Regions from separate parts of the Streptomyces sp. NPDC002328 genome, predicted to be linked through region 1. Evidence: riboswitches for the same ligand, from Rfam matches in the RefSeq annotation. Region 1 holds a riboswitch; each other region holds the start of a gene.
The links. Region 1 has a riboswitch for cyclic di-AMP ahead of ACFYX4_RS23375 (C40 family peptidase). Riboswitches for the same ligand answer to the same signal wherever they lie in the genome.
Positions count from the first base shown of each region.

Region 2: it holds a riboswitch for cyclic di-AMP, as region 1 does, so the genes downstream of both, ACFYX4_RS07925 (NlpC/P60 family protein) here and ACFYX4_RS23375 (C40 family peptidase) in region 1, are expected to answer to the same signal.
Region 3: it holds a riboswitch for cyclic di-AMP, as region 1 does, so the genes downstream of both, ACFYX4_RS12800 (peptidoglycan DD-metalloendopeptidase family protein) here and ACFYX4_RS23375 (C40 family peptidase) in region 1, are expected to answer to the same signal.

Region 1 is NZ_JBIARQ010000009.1:151,592-153,849, forward strand. Features, by position in the region: gene ACFYX4_RS23375 (C40 family peptidase) at 850-1,323, opposite strand; cyclic di-AMP (ydaO/yuaA leader) riboswitch at 1,327-1,520, opposite strand; gene ACFYX4_RS23380 (hypothetical protein) at 1,889-2,194, opposite strand; gene ACFYX4_RS23385 (ATP-dependent Clp protease proteolytic subunit) at 2,202-2,258, opposite strand, start outside.
Region 2 is NZ_JBIARQ010000002.1:354,905-357,162, reverse strand. Features, by position in the region: gene ACFYX4_RS07925 (NlpC/P60 family protein) at 1-975, opposite strand, end outside; cyclic di-AMP (ydaO/yuaA leader) riboswitch at 984-1,144, opposite strand; gene pcrA (DNA helicase PcrA) at 1,416-2,258, shown strand, end outside.
Region 3 is NZ_JBIARQ010000004.1:69,165-71,422, reverse strand. Features, by position in the region: gene ACFYX4_RS12805 (alpha-galactosidase) at 1-805, shown strand, start outside; cyclic di-AMP (ydaO/yuaA leader) riboswitch at 1,108-1,270, shown strand; gene ACFYX4_RS12800 (peptidoglycan DD-metalloendopeptidase family protein) at 1,275-2,258, shown strand, end outside.

The sequences.
Region 1 (2,258 bases):
CGAGCCCCCTCCGCGCCCATACAGGGCCCACCGCGCCCGCCCTGGGCCTCGCCGTGCCTGCCCCGGGCCCACCGCGCCCAGGCCGGCCCGCACTGTCCGCCCAGGACGCAGACGGCCCGCATCCGAGTCGGCGCCCGCCCCAGGCCGGGTCGCCGCTCGCCGATTTCTTCTCCCGCCCGGGACGCAGTCGCCGCTCGACCGAAGCCGAGTCCACGCCGTCCCGAAAGGGACCACAGCCCACCGGGCCCAAGCCCCCCTCGCCCGAACGGGTCACCCCACCGACACGAAGCCGCCCTCGCCCGAAGGGGTCACCGCCCGCCCGGGATCGGGGCACCGTAGCCCGAACGGGTCACTCCCGCCGGGATCGAGTCACCCTCGCTGGACGGGAAACTGCCCCTCCTGGACGTCCACCGCCCGTCCAGGATCGAGGCACCGTAGCCCGAACGGGTCACCCCCGCCGGGATCGAGGCGTCCGCGCCCAGACGGGACACCACCCTTCCGGGACAGTCACCACCCGCCCAGGATCGAGTGCCTCTCGCCCGGACGGACACCGCCCGCCCGGATTCGACGCACCGTCGCCCGGACGGGGCACCCCGCAGGGATGGAGTCATCCTCGCTCGGGCGGGTCACCGCCCGCCCGCGATCGAGGCACCGTCGCCCGGGCGGGGTGTCGGCGACCGGATCGAGTCGCCTCGCTCGGTCGGGTTACCCCGGCCCGGATCGAGTCGTCCTCGCCCGGACGGGGCGCCGTCGCCCCGGTCCAGGCACCCTCGCCCGGAGCGGAGGGCACCCCCACGGAGGGGGTCCCGGGGCGGTGGGGCTGTCAGGGGCGGCCACCGTCCCGGGAGGTTACTTGACTCGGCCGTACCAGACGCTCTTGGTCCAGATCTTCTGGAGCCGGACCACGTCACCCGTCTTCGGCGAGTGCCAGATCTTGCCGCCGCCGGCGTAGATCCCGACGTGGTAGACGTTCGACCCCGAGTGGAAGAACACGAGGTCTCCGGCCTTGCGGCTGGCCGCGCCGATGTGGCGGGTCTTGTTGTACTGCTGAGCCGCGGTGCGGGGCAGTTTCTTGCCCGCCTTCTTGAACGAGTACATGGTCAGCCCGGAGCAGTCGAACCGGTTGGGTCCGGCGGCGCCGTACTTGTAAGGCGAGCCCTTCTTGGAGGCCGCGACCTGAAGTGCCTTCGTCGCCGGCGTGGCGGCAGCGGCGTCGGAGGCGACACCCGGGACCACGATCGAGCCGCCCACGGCGGCGATGGCGAACGCCGAGGCCGTACCGGCTCGGACCATGAGCGACGGGACACGATTGAGCGCAGTCATGCGCAACCCTTCGTCAGCCGCCTGTGAAGGATGACCTGTCGGATTCGGGCTGACAAAGTTGCCCGGCCGCTGCTGCGGCTTCACCCCAAGGGCTGCTCGACCCGGCGCGTCTCCCGTTCGGAGACGACCGTCCCGGCGACCCGTCGTGCTTGGGTCCTCCACTCCTGCCGATGCACTTCTGTCGACCTGTCATCCGAACGGCGGCAGGACTCGGCGTCCGCACGGATTGCCCCGCCGCTTGTGGCGGGGTCTTGTCGTCAGACAGGGATCTTGGCTCACCGATGTCCGAAAATCCCAATGGAATCGGGGATTTGTGGGGTTACTCACCACTCACCCGTTCGGGTGGACACCCTGATGTTCGATCAGATGTCAACGTGTCATAAGGCCCCCGACCAGCACTGGAACCCTCCATTCCACCCGTCGGGCACGCCCGCCGCGCAACCGCAAGGGCCCGGAAAAGGCAGTCACATCTCCTCCGAACAGCCGTACGCCGTTTGGTCCGTTTCGACTCCGGCCCGGACGGGACGCGCGCGCCGCCGATCGTCCGGGCCGAAAAGTCCATGCGTCAACTGTCGGAGAGCGGCGGCACGGCGACGCGCGCCGCCCTGCGCTCCCCGTCCAGGACGCGCAGCGCCCGCGCGAGCGTGGGCGCGTGCAGCTCGCTCTCGCCCCGCTGGTGCATCAGCGTCAGCGCGTCCCGCAGCGCCACCGCCCTGCCCACCAGCGCCTGCGCGGCGCGCAGCCCACGGTAGGTGTCGCCGTCACGGGCGGGGTTGATCCGGCCGAGCAGGTCGACCGCCTCCAGGTAACGGTCGATCAACTCGGCCTCGGCGCGGGTCAGCGCGGGCAGCGGCGGCAGCTCGGGCAGCACCGGCGGCTCACCTCCCGCCCGGAGCGGCCCCGCGGGGCGGGACGATCCCGTCCGCCAGGCCGTA
Region 2 (2,258 bases), on a different contig from region 1:
GGCGGCCTTCCAGGCGGCCTGGGTGAGGCCGGAGCAGTCGTAGGCGTCGGGGCCGGTGGCGCCCCAGACGTACGGCTTGCCGATCTGCGCGCGGGCGTAGGCGAGCGCCTTCCCGGCCTTGGTGGCGTAGGACGCGTCCGCCGCCGGGGACGACGGCGAGGACGGCGAGGACGGCGAGGACGGCGACGAGGGTGACGTCGGCGACGTCGACGGCGCGTCCGTGCCCGTGGAGCCGCCGCTCTCCTGCCGTGCCGCGGCCTGCTCGGCCGCCTGCTGCCGCGCCAGCTCCGCCGCCTTGCGGGCGGCCTCCTGCTGCTTGCGCTCCTCGATCGCGGCGAGCCGCGCCTTCTCCTGCGCCGTCAGCTGCGACAGCAGCACGCGCGCGTCGCCGAGCTTCTTCTGGACGGTGGCCTTGGCGGCCTTCAGGTCGTTCTGCGAGGCGGTGAGCGACTCGAGGCTCTGGGAGGCCTCCTGCCGCTTCTTCATCGTCGCCGACTGCTCGGTGACGTAGTCGTCGACCGCGTCTTTCTGCCGCTCGGTCAGCCGGCCCATCAGCTGGCTCTGGTCGAAGTAGTCCTGCGGGGTGTCCGCGAGCAGGAAGGCCGCGGTGTCGGGCGCGGAGGCGCCGGTGCGGTACTGGGCGGCGGCGAAGGAACCCAGTTCCTCGCGCGCCTCGTTGAGCTTCTGGGTGCGCTCGGCGACGTCGTCGAGGAGGGTGTCGACGCGCTTGCGCTGCGTGGTCGTCTTCTCCTGGGCGGCGTTGTACTTCTCGGTCGCCGACTCCGCCTGCCGGTAGAGGTCGCCGACCTTCTTCTCGACCTCCTCCAGGCTCGGCTTGTCGTCGGTGGAGGGCGCGGCGTTGGCCGTCTGCGAGAGCAGCGCCACAGAGGTCAGGGCGGCGGTGGCGAAGGCGGGGGTGCGTATGCCTGCTACGCGCGAACCCGGGGGGCGGGGCTTGCGGTGCTGCGACGCCAAGGGAGGCGACTCCTTCCGTGTTCCGCCTACCGGGTTAGCTGTCGGGTTCGGGCGGGTGCTTCGGAAGGGTTGCCCTACGGCCGCGTCCCCGAAGGGAAGGAGGGCCGATTCACCCCAAGGTCTCGGTGGGTCCCCGGCTCCGGCTGCCGCGAGGGGGCGCGCCGGACTCGGCGGAGGCCGCGCGGCCCGGCGAGGTTCGCCGGTGGGGGTCGTACGGCCTGCCCGGCACGGTAGCCAACTGGTGTGGTCCCTGTGAAGGTTGATGGGTGATATGCCCGATACATTTTCGTGACCTTGGGTCAGGGCTTCCACTTGCCGTGATCGATCCGGGTGAACCGGGAGGGTTTGTCATGCTTCGCCGGGTCCGTCGTGTGTGTCCGGCCGGGATGTTTCCGGGACGGCCGCGGGTTGTCAGTGCGGCCCCCTAGACTCGGAGAGCGATGAGCAGCCTCTTTGACGACAGCTTCCTGGCGAGCCTCCAGGCCCCGCGCGGCCACGAGGAGGAGCCCCCGCCTCCGCCCGAGGACGATCACGCTCCGGAGTCGGTTCCGGACGATCTGTTCGGCGGGAAGTTCGACGTGCCCCCGGACCGGGACGCCCACTACCGCGACGGCGCCCCGCGCCCGGTCATCGACGCCGCCGCGCTCCTGGACGGGCTCAACGACAACCAGCGCGCAGCCGTCGTCCACGCGGGCGCCCCGCTGCTCATCGTCGCCGGCGCCGGCTCCGGCAAGACGCGCGTGCTGACCCACCGCATCGCCCACCTCCTCGCCGAGCGCGAGGTCCACCCGGGCCAGATCCTCGCGATCACCTTCACCAACAAGGCCGCGGGCGAGATGAAGGAGCGCGTCGAGCAGCTCGTCGGCCCGCGCGCGAACGCGATGTGGGTGATGACGTTCCACAGCGCGTGCGTGCGCATCCTGCGCCGCGAGAGCAAGAAGCTCGGCTTCACGTCGTCGTTCTCGATCTACGACGCCGCCGACTCCAAGCGTCTGATGGCCCTGGTCTGCCGTGATCTGGACCTCGACCCCAAGCGGTACCCGCCGAAGTCCTTCAGCGCCAAGATCAGCAACCTCAAGAACGAGCTGATCGACGAGGAGGACTTCGCCGCCCAGGCCGCCGACGGCTTCGAGAAGACCCTCGCGCAGGCCTACGCCATGTACCAGTCGCGGCTGCGCGAGGCGAACGCCCTCGACTTCGACGACCTGATCATGACGACGGTCAACCTGCTCCGCGCCTTCCCCGACGTCGCCGAGCACTACCGCCGCCGCTTCCGGCACGTC
Region 3 (2,258 bases), on a different contig from region 1:
GGAGTATCTGTGGCAGCGCCTCGACACCCTGCTGTCCAGCGCGCCCATCGACTACGTCAAGTGGGACTTCAACCGCGCCTTCACCGACGCCGGCTGGCCCGACGACCCCTACCCGCAGCGGCTCTGGGTCGACCATGTGCGCGCCCTGTACGCCCTGTTGGACCGGCTGCGGGCGGCACACCCGGGCGTCGCCTTCGAGTCCTGCTCGGGCGGTGGCGGGCGGATCGACCTCGGGATCATGAGCCGTACCGACCAGGTGTGGACCTCCGACAACACCGACCCGCTGGACCGGCTCGCCGTCCAGCACGGCTTCAGCCAGATCCACCCCGCGCGGGTGATGGCCGCCTGGGTCACCGACAGCCCCAACACCCAGCTCAACGGCCGGGCCAGCTCGCTGCGGTTCCGGTTCGTCAGCGCCATGGCCGGGGTGCTCGGCGTCGGCGGCGACCTCTCCGAGTGGACCGAGGAGGAGCTCGCCGAGGCCCGGCGATGGGTGGATCTCTACAAGGAGATCCGGCCCCTCGTCCAGCGCGGCGATCTCCACCGGCTGCGCGCCCCGGAGGGCGGGCTGAGCGCCGTGCAGTACGTGCGCGGGGACGAGGCCGTCGTCCTCGCCTGGCTCCAGGCGCAGCGGTACGGCGAGCCGGCGCCGGCGCTGCGACTGCGCGGACTCGACCCGACAGGATCGTACGAATGCCTCGAAACGGGCGAAGTGCACCGAGGGGCGGTGCTGTTGCATCACGGGTTGCGTACCGGGTTGCGCGGTGACCTTGATGCGGCAGTTATCCGTCTGCGTCGCATCTGAGTACTCTGTCCGAATTAAATCCTTCATTCCAACTAGGTCCGGAATAAAGGAACCTGGAGAGACGTCACGTGAGCAGCGTCATATTCGTGACCGTACGTTGTGCGTCATGTTCACGTAATTCGTGGAGTTTTCATGGGTGTTTCCCGCAGAATCCGTCACCGGATTCACGGAGCGTGACCGGGTTTTCTCACAGCGGACCACAAGGCGGGCGTCACCGGCACAACCTTCGCTTGTCCCCGTACGTCTGAGTCGCTTACGTTCCACCTCAATCCGGACGGACGCCCAATCCTGCCGCCGCCCGGAAACCGAAGACACTCACCCGTGTACGGCAGGAGCGGGGGACCCACAGGCAGAACCGCCTGTTCCGGTCTCCGGAACAGGCTTGGGGTAAAGCCGCGCCTCGGCGCGGCCGGGCATCTCCAGTCCGCACCCGACAGCTCACCTCGCAGGCGCCGGAGAGGAATTCGCCATGCCCGCGAAGGGTAAGCACCGCCGTCCCAAGGCTCAGCGTTTCACCCGTTCCATCGCCGCCGCCGGTACCGGGGGCGCGGCTCTCGCCCTCCCGCTCATCGGGGCCGCCGGCGCCCAGGCCGCCCCGGCCCAGTCGGCCGCCGCCCAGTCGGTCTCCTCCGTTTCGGAGCGGCCCGTCCAGACCGTTCCGGTCGCGCAGCAGGCCGCCGCCGACTCGAAGGCCGCGGCGAAGTCCGCGACCTACACGGTCCGTTCCGGCGACTATCTCTCGAAGATCGCGGACGAGCAGAACGTCACCGGCGGCTGGCAGAAGCTGTACTCGGACAACCGCGAGGCCGTCGGCGCCGACCCGTCGCTGATCCACCCGGGTCTGAAACTGTCGATCGGGGAGCGGGCCGCGGCCGGCGGCGCCAAGTCGCCGTCCGGCTCGACCGGTTCCACCGGTTCCTCGGAGAACTCCGCCTCGAAGACCTCGCGCTCCGCGGAGTCCTCGAAGTCGTCCGCGTCGAAGTCCTCCGCCTCGAAGTCGTCCGCGTCGAAGGCCTCGGAGTCGTCCTCCAAGTCCTCGGCGTCCAAGGCGTCGACGAGCCAGACCTCCGGGAACGGCGGCGGCAGCGTCTCCGGCTTCAGCCTCCCCGTGTCCAACGCCTCCGTCGGCACCCCGTACCGGATGTCCGGCAGCATGTGGTCCAGCGGCTACCACACGGGCGTCGACTTCGTCGCCCCGACCGGCACCACCCTCAAGGCCGTCGGCGCGGGCACGGTCGTCTCCGCGGGCTGGGGCGGCGCGTACGGCAACCAGGTCGTCATCCGGCTCGCCGACGGCTACTACGCCCAGTACGCCCACCTGTCCTCGCTGTCGGTCTCGGCCGGCCAGAGCGTCTCCGCCGGCCAGCAGATCGGTCTCTCCGGCGCGACCGGCAACGTGACCGGCCCGCACCTGCACTTCGAGATCCGCACCTCGCCGAACTACGGCTCCGAC